DNA from 2 places in the Sneathiella sp. D3-11 genome. Region 1 is predicted to be linked to the other one. Evidence: riboswitches for the same ligand, from Rfam matches in the RefSeq annotation. Region 1 holds a riboswitch; the other holds the start of a gene.
What was found. A riboswitch is a leader RNA that binds a small molecule or an ion and turns the genes downstream of it on or off. The one in region 1 is predicted to bind glycine.
Positions count from the first base shown of each region.

Region 2: linked by a shared signal. The riboswitch ahead of gcvT (glycine cleavage system aminomethyltransferase GcvT) and the one ahead of AC0L73_RS07220 (L-serine ammonia-lyase) in region 1 are both predicted to bind glycine.

Region 1 is NZ_CM147911.1:1,394,409-1,400,571, forward strand. Features, by position in the region: gene bfr (bacterioferritin) at 48-515, shown strand; gene AC0L73_RS07205 ((2Fe-2S)-binding protein) at 634-825, shown strand; gene AC0L73_RS07210 (NAD(P)H-dependent flavin oxidoreductase) at 910-1,881, opposite strand; gene AC0L73_RS07215 (hypothetical protein) at 2,482-2,832, shown strand; glycine riboswitch at 2,919-3,005, shown strand; glycine riboswitch at 3,009-3,100, shown strand; gene AC0L73_RS07220 (L-serine ammonia-lyase) at 3,253-4,632, shown strand; gene speE (polyamine aminopropyltransferase) at 4,637-5,488, opposite strand; gene speD (adenosylmethionine decarboxylase) at 5,488-5,892, opposite strand; gene AC0L73_RS07235 (glutathione S-transferase family protein) at 6,043-6,163, shown strand, end outside.
Region 2 is NZ_CM147911.1:2,479,871-2,486,033, reverse strand. Features, by position in the region: gene gcvPA (aminomethyl-transferring glycine dehydrogenase subunit GcvPA) at 1-1,298, opposite strand, end outside; gene gcvH (glycine cleavage system protein GcvH) at 1,295-1,672, opposite strand; partial or broken gene gcvT (glycine cleavage system aminomethyltransferase GcvT) at 1,694-2,776, opposite strand; glycine riboswitch at 2,865-2,958, opposite strand; glycine riboswitch at 2,962-3,052, opposite strand; gene AC0L73_RS12680 (hypothetical protein) at 3,171-3,533, opposite strand; gene ispH (4-hydroxy-3-methylbut-2-enyl diphosphate reductase) at 3,959-4,918, shown strand; gene thrB (homoserine kinase) at 4,922-5,887, shown strand; gene AC0L73_RS12665 (hypothetical protein) at 5,903-6,163, opposite strand, start outside.

The DNA of each region.
Region 1 (6,163 bases):
CTGCGCTATAGTTAAGGGACATATCATGGCAACGCAAGGAGCTATTCATGAAAGGCGACACGTCAATTATCAAGCATCTTAACGTCATTCTAAAGAATGAATTGACGGCCATTAATCAATATTTCCTGCATGCTCGCATGCTTGAAGACTGGGGCCTTAAAGAATTAGGCGAGAAAGAATATGAAGAATCCGTCGATGAGATGAAGCATGCAGACAAGCTCATCAAACGGGTGCTCTTCTTAGAAGGTCTTCCAAACCTGCAGGATCTCGGCAAGTTGATGATTGGCGAAGACGTCGGGGAAATCATCGAATGCGACCTTAAAATGGAGCATGTCGCTCACGTCGATTTAAAAGCGGCCATCAAAGATTGCGAAAGCAAGCAGGACTACGTATCCCGCGATTTGCTGGTCGATATCCTTGAATCTGAAGAGGAGCATATTGATTGGCTGGAAACCCAGCTTGGCCTAATTGAGAAGATGGGACTTCAAAACTACGTTCAGTCACAAGTTTCCTAAATTAGCCCCTTAGTAGCAAATTCCCGCCCTATAAACTTCCCTTGCCATTGACAATTAGTCGCACAGCGCTTAATTTATTAGGAATGATTGTCATTTTTAATATTAAACAAGTTGAAGAATGTATATTTGCCTTTGTAATGGATTGACTGATAGAGACATTAAAAGCGCCGTCGCCTCAGGTGCGCAACGCATCGCAAATGTCTATGAAACACTGGGAGCAGCACCACAATGTGCAAAATGCACATCTAATATCCGGGATATCATCCGGGAAACAACCGGTAGCAGCGCGCCAATCACCGTTCGGCGCTGATCCGGCGACATCACCCTGTAATCTTAAATATGCTGGAAATTTGAAGAAATTACCCCCACCCGTTAGGGTGAGGGAAAATTCAGTCTAAATGGCCTTATTATTGATTTCAGCCTTGGCCTGGGCATACTGTTCTTTTAAGCGATCAACATATTCTTCAACACTTGGCACATCGCTTACGCTGCCAATTCCCTGCCCGGAACCCCATATGTCTTTCCAGGCTTTCGATTTACCCGTACTACCGCTGCCGAAATTCATCCGGCTTTTATCGGCACCCGGCAAATTCTCCGGATCAAGCCCCGCTTTTTCCACACTGGGGCGCAAATAGTTACCGTGAACGCCGGTAAAGGTGTTCGTATAGAGAATATCCTCGCCTGTGCTTTCAACGATCATATTTTTGTAGTCGTCTACCGCGTTGGCTTCTTTGGTAGCGATAAATGCACTCCCCATATAGGCGAGATCCGCGCCCATTGCCTGGGCTGCAAGGATTGATCGGCCATTCGCAATGGCCCCGGAAAGAGCAATCGGCCCATCAAAGAACTGCCGCACTTCGGAGACAAGCGCGAACGGACTTAACCGCCCCGCATGCCCGCCAGCGCCCGCGCAAACCAGAATTAAACCATCGACGCCTGCTTCCAATGCCTTTTGGGCATGGCGGATGGTAGTCACGTCATGCAGGATAATTCCGCCGTAAGAATGTATCGCCTCAACAATTTCATTCGGGGCCCGAAGGCTCGTGATGATAATCGGCACTTCATGCTTAACGCAGAGTGCAACATCTTCCTCCAAACGAGTATTTGACGCATGTACAATCTGATTGACAGCAAAGGGGGCGACCTTCTTGTCAGGATTCGCCGCCGCATAGTCAGCAAGTTCTGACTTGATCTGAAAGAGCCATTCGTCAAGCTGAGAAATCGGCCTTGCATTAAGAGCAGGAAAAGATCCGACGATGCCCTGCTTGCACTGAGCAATTACCAGTTCAGGCCCGGATACAATAAACATTGGTGATGCAATAACTGGGAGAGAAAGACGCCCTTCCAGAACGGTCGGCATTGTCATTTACGAGATGACTCCTGATACTGGGATAAATATAGCCAAGCCTGGATCTTACGCCCAGTTACTTGGCTATGGATGGTTGAGCTAAGTCTGGATCTTGCGCCCAGTTACCCGACCTTTTAATTATTTAGCCAAGCCTGAATCTTTTCGCTCAGTTACCCGGCTTGGGCATTTTCTTAGCAGGCTTTTTCAAAGATGACAAATTGTCATTATTGACAAAATTTCATTTTTTTATTTCGCACCTGCAGCATTATTGCGAAAAATCATTGAAAAACATAATATTATTACCTTTGGGTGCTCATTAAAAAAATTCAGAGATATCGGCATTAGATCAGATTTGGGCTCAAAACAATGTGATCTCACCCCGATTCACAAAACATGATTCTCTTTATTGCTTATAATTTCCATCAAACCAGACCCAATATGCCCGGCTATTATTTCCTACAGAGCGGGAAAATTTGACCGCTTACCTATATCGCATCACTCCTGTCCGTCTCTCAAAGGAACGAAAAAGCGAAGAAATACAGACTTTTTACCTTTCCCTTGATACTGGCACAAAGGCTGCATACTCGATGAGTAGATAAATTTTTATGGAGACTATTCGTGCTGCAAGCTGAAATGAACACACAATCTGTTGCAAACAGATTCGAAAAACGTGGGGCCTTTCGCGTATCAAACCCGGTCCTCAGCGTAGAAATTGAGGGCATTCGGTTTTCGACAGAGAACTGGTCTCTTGACGGAATGCTGCTAAACGGTATCGCAGACCATGTTATACTTGATCAAACTGTCGAAGGAATTATCGGGCCCGTTGGCTCCCCAGAAATGTGCCGATTTGGCGGACGCATCGTGCGAATTGATGAAGATGAGATGACAACGGCGGTGGAACTCGATGAAAAAAGCGCTGATGTCGCGGCATTGCTACCCCTTTGGGTTTTGAAATACGGCACCCGTTGATCCATTTCGGAAGGCCCGGACTTGACAATGCCAAAGCGCGGTCTCTAAGGTCTATGTGAATTGCCGGACTATGCTGGCATTCCTTGATTATCCTGATGGGAGAGACCGGACTTACCGGCGCCGAAGGAGCAACCGCCCCGGAAACTCTCAGGCACATGTACCGTCAGGAAAGAGGGCTCTGGAGAGTATGCTGAGGCCATGGCTAACGCATCACCGAAGAGGTAAGTCGGCGATATGTCGACGTAATCTTTCAGGTAACCGGACAGAGGGGGCATCTATTGAACGCATTGGTGAATTTTTCACCAGAGTGAGAAAAGGTGCCTGTAAATGACAAAACCATCCAAACCCGGCCTTGGCAACGTTACGCCAGTTGTACCATCAAAGCCAACTGCACCGCCTAACCCAACGTCTCAGTTGGATATCAACATCAGCGTAACCGATCTTTATACAATCGGTATTGGCCCATCAAGCTCCCATACCGTGGGGCCCATGCGGGCGGCAAAGCGTTTCGTCGATCGTCTAGCGTCAGAGGATTTACTTGATTCGACCGATCGTCTGCTGGTCGAGCTTTATGGCTCGCTTGCTCTCACTGGCGCCGGTCATGCGACGGACATTGCTATTCTTCTTGGACTAAGTGGGGAACGCCCTTCCTCCGTTGATCCGGAGAAAGTACAACCGCTTATCGACAAAATACGGACAAGCGGGGAAATTTCACTAAACGGACATCGTATAATTCCCTTTTTTGAGGACCAAAGTCTCCTTTTCCTGAAAGATCAACTCCTTCCTGAACATTCTAACGGCATGCGGTTCTATGCCTATGATGCAAAGGGTGCGCAGCTTTTCTGCCGGGACTATTTCTCCGTGGGAGGCGGATATGTTGTCTCTCACAACGAAGGGGACAGGGCAGAAACGAAGGGTCATAACATTGTGCTACCCTATCCTTTCACCTCCGCAGACGAACTTCTCGATATGGGCAAGGAAAGCGGCCTCACCATTGCTGAGATGATGCTTGCCAATGAAAGCAGTTGGCGAAGTGAGGAAGAAACCTTCGCCTTCCTTGATGATGTCAATGAAGCCATGATCAACTGCATCAAGAGGGGCTGCGAGGGAGAGGGTATCCTGCCGGGCGGCCTTAAGGTAAAGCGCCGGGCAAACGCGTTGTATCAAGACTTAATGGAAAATCCGGAGCGCGCCTCCCGCGATCCACTGACCGTTCTTGACTGGGTTAATCTCTACGCCCTCGCCGTCAATGAGGAGAACGCCGCCGGTGGGCGAGTGGTGACGGCTCCCACAAATGGTGCGGCCGGGGTAATTCCCGCGGTACTTAAATATTACCAACGCTTCTGCCCCGGCGTCACAAAGGAGGGGACGCGCAATTTCCTGCTCACCGCAGCAGCAATTGGCGCAATCTATAAAAAACGCGCATCAATCTCCGCCGCAGAAATGGGGTGTCAGGGGGAAGTGGGGGTCGCCTGTTCCATGGCTGCAGGTGCCCTTACCGCCGTTCTGGGAGGCACGAACGAACAGGTGGAAAATGCCGCTGAGATCGGCATGGAGCATAATCTTGGTTTGACCTGCGATCCGATCGGCGGATTAGTGCAGATCCCCTGCATCGAACGCAATACCATGGGCGCGATGAAGGCGATTAATGCCTGCCGCCTCGCGCTGTCCGGTGACGGCACGCATGTGGTATCTCTTGATGAGGTGATCGAGACGATGCGCCAGACCGGCGTCGATATGCTCAGCAAATATAAGGAAACCTCGCAAGGTGGCCTTGCCGTTAACGTCGTGGAGTGCTAGCTGCTCAATCTTCGCGCGTCAGTATCTTCTGGATATGAAGCGGGAGAGCAAAAGCCGCAAGATGGACTTCCGGTGTATAATAGTCCGTCGTGATCCCGGCCTCGACAAAGCGTGCGACAAGGCGGGAGAGACTCACTTTTCGATGATCCGGCTCATCCGTCGCCCAGCCGTAGGCCATCACTCCACCGACATAACTCGGGATCGCGGCGAGATAAAAACTGACATCCTTGAACAAACTACCGAGACGGTCATAGCTCGTTTTTAGTTCTTCTTCCTGAACGAAAGGCACGCCGTTTTGCGTAATTATAATACCACCGTTCGCAAGACGGGCCTTGCAGTCCGCATAGAATTCCTGTGTATAGAGGACTTCCCCGGGTCCATGCGGATCAGTGCTGTCGATAATAATTACATCCCATTTCTCATCGGTCTCTCGCACAAACTTGCATCCATCGGCGATGATCAGATCAAGCCGGGGGTCGTCAAAGGCGCCACCCGAGATCGACGGCATGTATTTCTTGCTAAGCTCGACAACGGTCCGGTCGATATCCACCATGGTCACGGCGATATTTCTATGCTTCATGAGTTGCCGCGCCGCGCCGCCGTCGCCGCCGCCGATAATCAGGGCGCGACTAACCTTGCCATGGGCCAGAACCGGCACATGAACGAACATCTCATGGTAGATAAACTCATCTTTTTCGGTTGTCTGCACGGCGCCGTCGAGAGACATAACGCGTCCAAACTGGCTATTCTCAAAAATCATGAGGTCCTGCAGCTCAGTCTTCTCGCGATAGACAACCTTTTCCACATTAAGCGCTAGATTGACACCCGAATGCAGCCCCTCATCAAAGAGTTCCATCAACTGACAATCCCCCGCTTGATTTCATTAAGCTGGACAGTTTCGGGTTTAAACGCTTCCCGCAGGATCGGGATAGCCTTGTAAGGATCGGTCTTGCCACACATGAAGATATCGAGTGCCATAAACCCGCGCTCCGGCCAACTATGAAAGCTGATATGGCTTTCGGCAAGCACCGCAACTCCGGAAAGACCATCGGGCTCAAACGCATGAATATGAAAATGCAGCAAGGTCGCCCCCGCTGCATCAATCGCATGGCGGAGCGTTTCTTCGATCAACAAGGGATCGTTGAAGCCCTCCCCTTCCCAAAGATCGACGATCAGATGAGTCCCTGCGAAGGTCAACCCATCCTTATGAACGAAATAATCGAGACGATCTTCTTCCGCCGCCGCAGGTGAAATTGCCATTTTCTCATCCTTGAGCATTCTTCCCGTGAATGCTCCTTGAGTGCCTTACCATAAAAGGTGCCGCGTTATCGCCGAGTCGGCCTGCAAGTGCAAGAGAAAAGTAGTTACTTCGCTTGTGTTTCAGACACAAGTCGACGCAAGATGGAGCGGATGGAACGCACGCTATCAACAGGTCGCCAAAATGCTAAAAAAAATGTCGAACTATTCAGTTTTAAGTATAGCGTTTATTCCCGAATAGTCAGGATTGTTATGCTGGAAAAGGGAATCGCGC
Region 2 (6,163 bases), 1.1 Mb from region 1:
GCCGAGCAAGTTTCAGTCGCCGCGACAAGAAGTAGATTCGTCATCTCCGGGTCATCCGGGATGAGGCGGGACACCGGTACGCCCCCAAGTATGCCCTTCTCACCAAGCTTTTCGACTGCGCTTGCTGCATTCATCGGCAGGCGAAGTGTAAATTCGTTGAAAAAGCTGTCGTTGAGAATCTCCACACCATCGATCACCTCGAGCTTTTCTGCAAGCGTGACGGCCTGTGAATGATTGAGTGAGCCCAGCTTCGTCAAGCCGTTCTCACCTAGAAGGCTCATATGAATCGTAAAGGCAAGGGAGCAGAGGCCGGCATTCGTACAAATATTACTTGTCGCCTTTTCACGGCGGATATGCTGCTCCCGCGTGGAGAGGGTCAGAACGAACCCACGCTTGCCATCCTGATCCACAGTCTGACCGCAAAGCCGACCTGGCATCTGCCGAACAAATTTCTGCCGCGTCGCAAGAAGACCTACATATGGTCCACCGTATGAAAGCGGCACGCCGATTGACTGCCCCTCCCCTGCGACAATATCCGCGCCCATTTCTCCGGGAGATGTGATTGCGCCCAGCGACACCACTTCGTTCACCGCAACAACAAGGAGAGCACCCGAGGCGTGACATTTTTCCGCAAGCACGCTCAAGTCATGAAGTCGACCGAAAAAATCCGGATTCTGTACAACTACACAGGCTATATCCGATCCAATGTGATCGTCGAAACTCTCCTCGCCCGAAACAGCGGATGGTAGATCGATTGTCTCAAACTCGGTAAATTGCAGCGTTGTATGGGTAACATCGCGGTAATGAGGATGCAGATTGCCGGAGATCACCGCCTTTTTTCGCCGTGTCACCCTGCAGGCCATCAAAACAGCCTCCGCACAGGATGTCGCGCCGTCATACATAGACGCGTTCGCGACTTCCATCCCCGTGATCAATGCCACTTGAGTCTGAAATTCGAACAAGGCCTGAAGAGTACCCTGACTGATTTCCGGCTGATATGGCGTATAAGCCGTCAAAAATTCGGAGCGCTGGATAATATGGTCCGCAACAGAGGGAACGTGATGCTGATAAGCGCCTGCTCCCAAAAAACAGGGGACCGAATAGGGCGAGAGATTCTTTGCCGCCAGTTTCCGGAAATTCTTCTCAACCACCATTTCACTTTCATGAAGCGGCAAATCAAGCAAGCCCTCAAGACGGGCTTCTTCCGGGATATCGGTAAAGAGATCGTCAATCGATCCAACACCGATTTTCGTCAGCATTTCATTCCGTTCCCGGTCGGTATGCGGCATATACCTCATTCGTCGAGACCTTCGATAAATGTTTTATAGGCGGCTTCATCCATCAGGTCGTTCAATTCCGCACTATTCGTTACGCGGACTTTAGCAAACCATCCGCCTTTCATAGCATCCTCGTTGACCACGGTTGGCGCGCCTTCCAACTCAGCGTTGACATCAACGATTTCACCGCTCACCGGGGAATAAACTTCTGATGCTGCTTTCACGCTTTCGACTACTGCGAGTTCATCTCCCTTGGTAATTTCATCGCCTACCGTCGGGACTTCGACATAGACCACGTCGCCCAGCTGCCCCTGAGCATAATCGCTGATGCCGATCGTCGCCACGTCGCCTTCGAGCAGCACCCATTCATGATCTTCTGTAAATTTGTAAGACATTCATTACTCTCCAGTGAAAAATTATCCTCGATAATAGCGCTGCTCGACGAACGGCATTTTCGCAACCACGGCGGGGCGAGACTTACCTCTGACAAGCAAATTTATTTTCGTTCCAACGGCTGAAAAATCAAGTGGGACATAGCCCATCGCGATGGGAATTCCAAGGCTGGGAGAAAACCCACCAGACGTAATTTCACCGATGGTCTCTCCCGCTTCATTTGTAATTACCGTATGTTCGCGTGCAGGCGCACGACCTTCAGGTAAAATACCCACGCGTTTCATCGCCGGTTTATTCGCGATGTCGGCCTGAATAATATCCGCACCGGGAAATCCGCCCTCAATGCGGCGGCGCTTGCTGATCGCCCAGATCAAACCGGCCGAGATCGGCGTTGTCACTTCGTTAAGGTCGTGGCCATAAAGGCACAGCCCCGCCTCCAGACGGAGCGAATCACGTGCGCCAAGGCCAATTGGCATTACTTCGGTTTCGTCCAACAGCTTCCGACATATCTCCTCTGCCTGATCATTCGGGATGGAAATCTCGAATCCGTCTTCGCCCGTGTATCCAGAACGGGTCACGAAACAGGGAACACCATCTATTTCAACTTCGCGATAGTTCATAAAAGACATAGCGACGACTTCCGGTGCATACCGCGCGAGGACGTCGACTGCTTTTGGACCTTGCAGAGCGACAAGAGCTCTATCAGTCAGCTCTGTGACCTCAGCCTTACCTGCAAGCCCGCCTGTCAGCAGCGCGATGTCCTGTTCCTTACAGGCGGCGTTCACAACAACGAAGAGATCATTCTCTCGCCGGGTGACGATAAGATCATCCAGAATGCCGCCCTGATCATTTGTGAGAAAGCTATAGCGCATCTCGCCCGCCGAAAGCGCCTGAATATCCCCAGGAATAAGTGCCTCGATAGCTCCCGCAGGATTTTCGCCCGAAATAACCACCTGCCCCATATGGGAAACATCGAAAAGCCCGGCCGCCTCCCGGGTATGCAAATGCTCATTCAGAATACCGGCAGGATATTGCACAGGCATGTCGTAGCCCGCAAACGGCACCATCTTGGCGCCGAGTTCGACATGCAAATTGTAAAGGACGGTTTTTTCGTCGACGAAGTTTCACTCATAGGACAACCCTGGTTGCGGACAAAAGCCAAATTCTCCAGCAAAAACCCGCTGGATTGACCCCCTCTGTCCTATAACCTGAGAGAATTGACGATGTTGGCAACTGCCATATCGCTTACCCCTTCGGTGAAATTACATACGTAATTTGCTTTCCAGAGTTTCATCCCCCTGCGGTCCGGTTGCCTGAGAGTTTCCGGGGTGGTTGCTCCTTCGGCGATGGCTCATAACGACCATCTCTCCCGCGGGGATCGACTGAATATCCGCGCGATAATAATGTCGATTTAAGAATAGTCAAACAACTATTGGCCTCACGCCCGTAATTAGCTCTGCAATTCCAACTGCTCACGTGTGAGCTGAAATCCGATGATAATTACATAATCCCCCCGGTCTTAAGGCCGGTCAAGGGGATGCGTTGTTCCAGTTCTTCCTGAACAGTGGCACGACGACGTCCTTCCTCAACCTCGACCGGGCTATAGAAAATTTTCTTGGCGATAATCTCGCCCGTTCTTTCCGCTATAGCGACAAAAAAAGGAAATTCCTCTGTCTGGCTGGTCGCAGCCGGTCCCTTGGTCGCCCCTATGCGCAGGATGAGCTCAACAACAACGGCTGTGTCATCGTCCACATACTGGCATTGGCCACTAAATGGGGCGATGATGCCTTCAAATTGAACGTCAACAAGGTCGCGCCCCTCCCCTTCACGAAAGATAGTGATGGTCTCTGCACCGGGTAGCACTTCCACCCGTGGGCAGGGAAGTGGTGGTTTAGAGCTGCCGAAAATGCTGAATATATCTGTATCGACACTACCGCTGCAAGCTGATGTAATTAGCAGTGGAACAGTCAGAAAACATGCGCGTAAAGATGTATTTATGAATTTGAGACTAGGCATAATGTTAATGTACCGGCGTATAAGGAACTAAAGAGTATTTTGGACGCTATCGCAAACGGCAAGACACCAGCCTGCATATGTCCAAAGAAATACAGATTTTCGGACGACGGCGCAATTGTTGCCATCATCATTTGAATTTACCTCGCCTAGATATGGCATTACCCTTGAAACTGTTGTATGAGTTCGGCAAATCTAGGATGGTCCAGCGGAATTAGCAAGTTTTCACGGTCCGCAGGAATATTCTATGAACCAATTCAGGCTTGGAAGCAATTATGGATAGATCAGAACGGACATTGCTATTGGCGGCGCCGCGCGGTTTTTGCGCTGGCGTGGACCGTGCGATCCAAATTGTTGAAAGAGCCCTCGAAAAATATGGCGCGCCGGTCTATGTCCGCCATGAAATTGTGCATAATCGTTTCGTTGTCGAAAGCCTCGAAAAGAAGGGGGCAGTCTTCGTTGACGAACTGGCGGATATACCAAAAGACGTTCCTGTGATTTTTTCAGCCCACGGTGTCGCAAAATCAGTACCGGCCGAGGCGGAAAACCGCAAAATGTTCTATATCGACGCTACCTGCCCGCTTGTCAGCAAAGTGCATCGGGAAGCGGAACGCCACGAACGGGACAATCATGAGATTATCCTGATTGGTCATCGCGGTCATCCTGAAGTAATCGGAACGATGGGACAACTTGCCGAGGGTCAGATCAGCCTCATTGAAACGGCGGAAGAGGCAAGATCCTTTACCCAAAAGCAGGTTGGGAAAAGCTTGGCTTATCTCACTCAAACAACACTTTCCGTTGATGAAACAGCAGAAATTGTTGGCATTCTTAAGAAGCGCTTTCCGTCGATTGAGAGCCCCAGAAAAGAAGATATTTGCTACGCAACAACCAATCGTCAGGCAGCCGTGAAAATTCTTGCCGAGCGCTGTGACGGGATGCTGGTTATCGGCGCGCCAAATTCCTCCAATTCGATGCGTCTAGTTGAGGTGGCGGAAAAGTCCGGCTGCCGTCAAGTAGCCCTTGTTCAACGGGCCTCGGATATTCCTTGGGACAGTCTTCAGAACGCATTCACAATTGGCATCACAGCCGGAGCATCCGCCCCCGAAACACTTGTCGAAGAGGTGGTCGAGGCCTTCTCTCAACGATTCAGCATTACGGTGGAGGAAATAGTCACCAATCAGGAACAGGTGGTTTTCAAGATGCCCAAAATTCTGGAACCAGAGGCCATGAAGTAGTTTATGGCAGTATATACTGACATTTCCGACGATGAGCTGGATGACATGCTGGATCAATATGATCTGGGTCAGGCGCTGTCGTGCAAAGGCATCGCAGAGGGCGTAGAAAATTCCAACTATTTGCTCCATACGGAAGCTGGCTATTACATCCTTACACTTTATGAAAAGCGGGTAAATGCTGAAGATCTGCCGTTTTTCTTAGGACTGATGGAGCATTTGGCCGCGGGCGGTTTTATGTCGCCCCGGCCCATTGCTGCGAAAGACGGCAGCAGCCTAAAACAGGTTGCCGGGCGTCCTGCTGCAATTATCGAATTTCTTGATGGTCGCTCAGTCAAACGGGTAACGCCACAGCACTGCAATCTTCTGGGACAAGCATTGGCGCAGCTTCATACGATCGGCAGTGATTTCAAGATGACGCGTGTTAATACACTCTCCCTGTCGAGCTGGCGGCCTTTGTATGAAGCCTGCATGAAAAGCGGCATGGGCCAATCGGATGCGCGGATTTTTCCTGAAATTGAGGTGGAAATCACATTCCTCGAAAATCACTGGCCAACCGATCTGCCAAGTGGCGTAATCCACGCAGATTTATTCCCGGATAATATCTTTTTTCTACAAGACAAAGTGAGCGGAGTTATCGACTACTATTTCGCCTGTAGCGATTTCTTTGCCTATGATCTTGCCATCTGTGTGAACGCCTGGTGCTTTGAAAATGACGGCAGTTTCAACATCACAAAGGCGCGAAAACTGTTGAATGGCTATCGGGAAGTTCGGGACTTCTCACAGCAGGAGCTCGAATTTTTGCCTCTACTTTGTCGCGGCGCAGCGATCAGGTTTCTCCTGACCCGCCATTACGACTGGATCAACCAGATTGAAGGGGCGCTGGTTAAACCCAAGGACCCTATGGAATATCTCAAAAAACTACAATTTCACCAAGCGGTTAAAAATGTCGCCGCATACGGCCTCGACTAAAAACTCTCGTGGAATTCAATCGAACAGGGAATCAATTTCATCCTGTGAAATTTCGTGACCTTCTGGCCGTGGGCCACTTAATTCAACATCCTCATCGAATTGCGGTTCTAGCTCCGCAACCTCAAGTTCCTCAAGTTCATCCTCGCCGCCGAGAATATCGATCATCTTGCTGATCCTCTCGTCGACAAAGCTCAAGGTAGTCACAACCTTGGAAATCCGCTGACCAGTAACATCCTGAAAGTTACAGGCTTCGTAAATCTTCATTACCGCAGCACT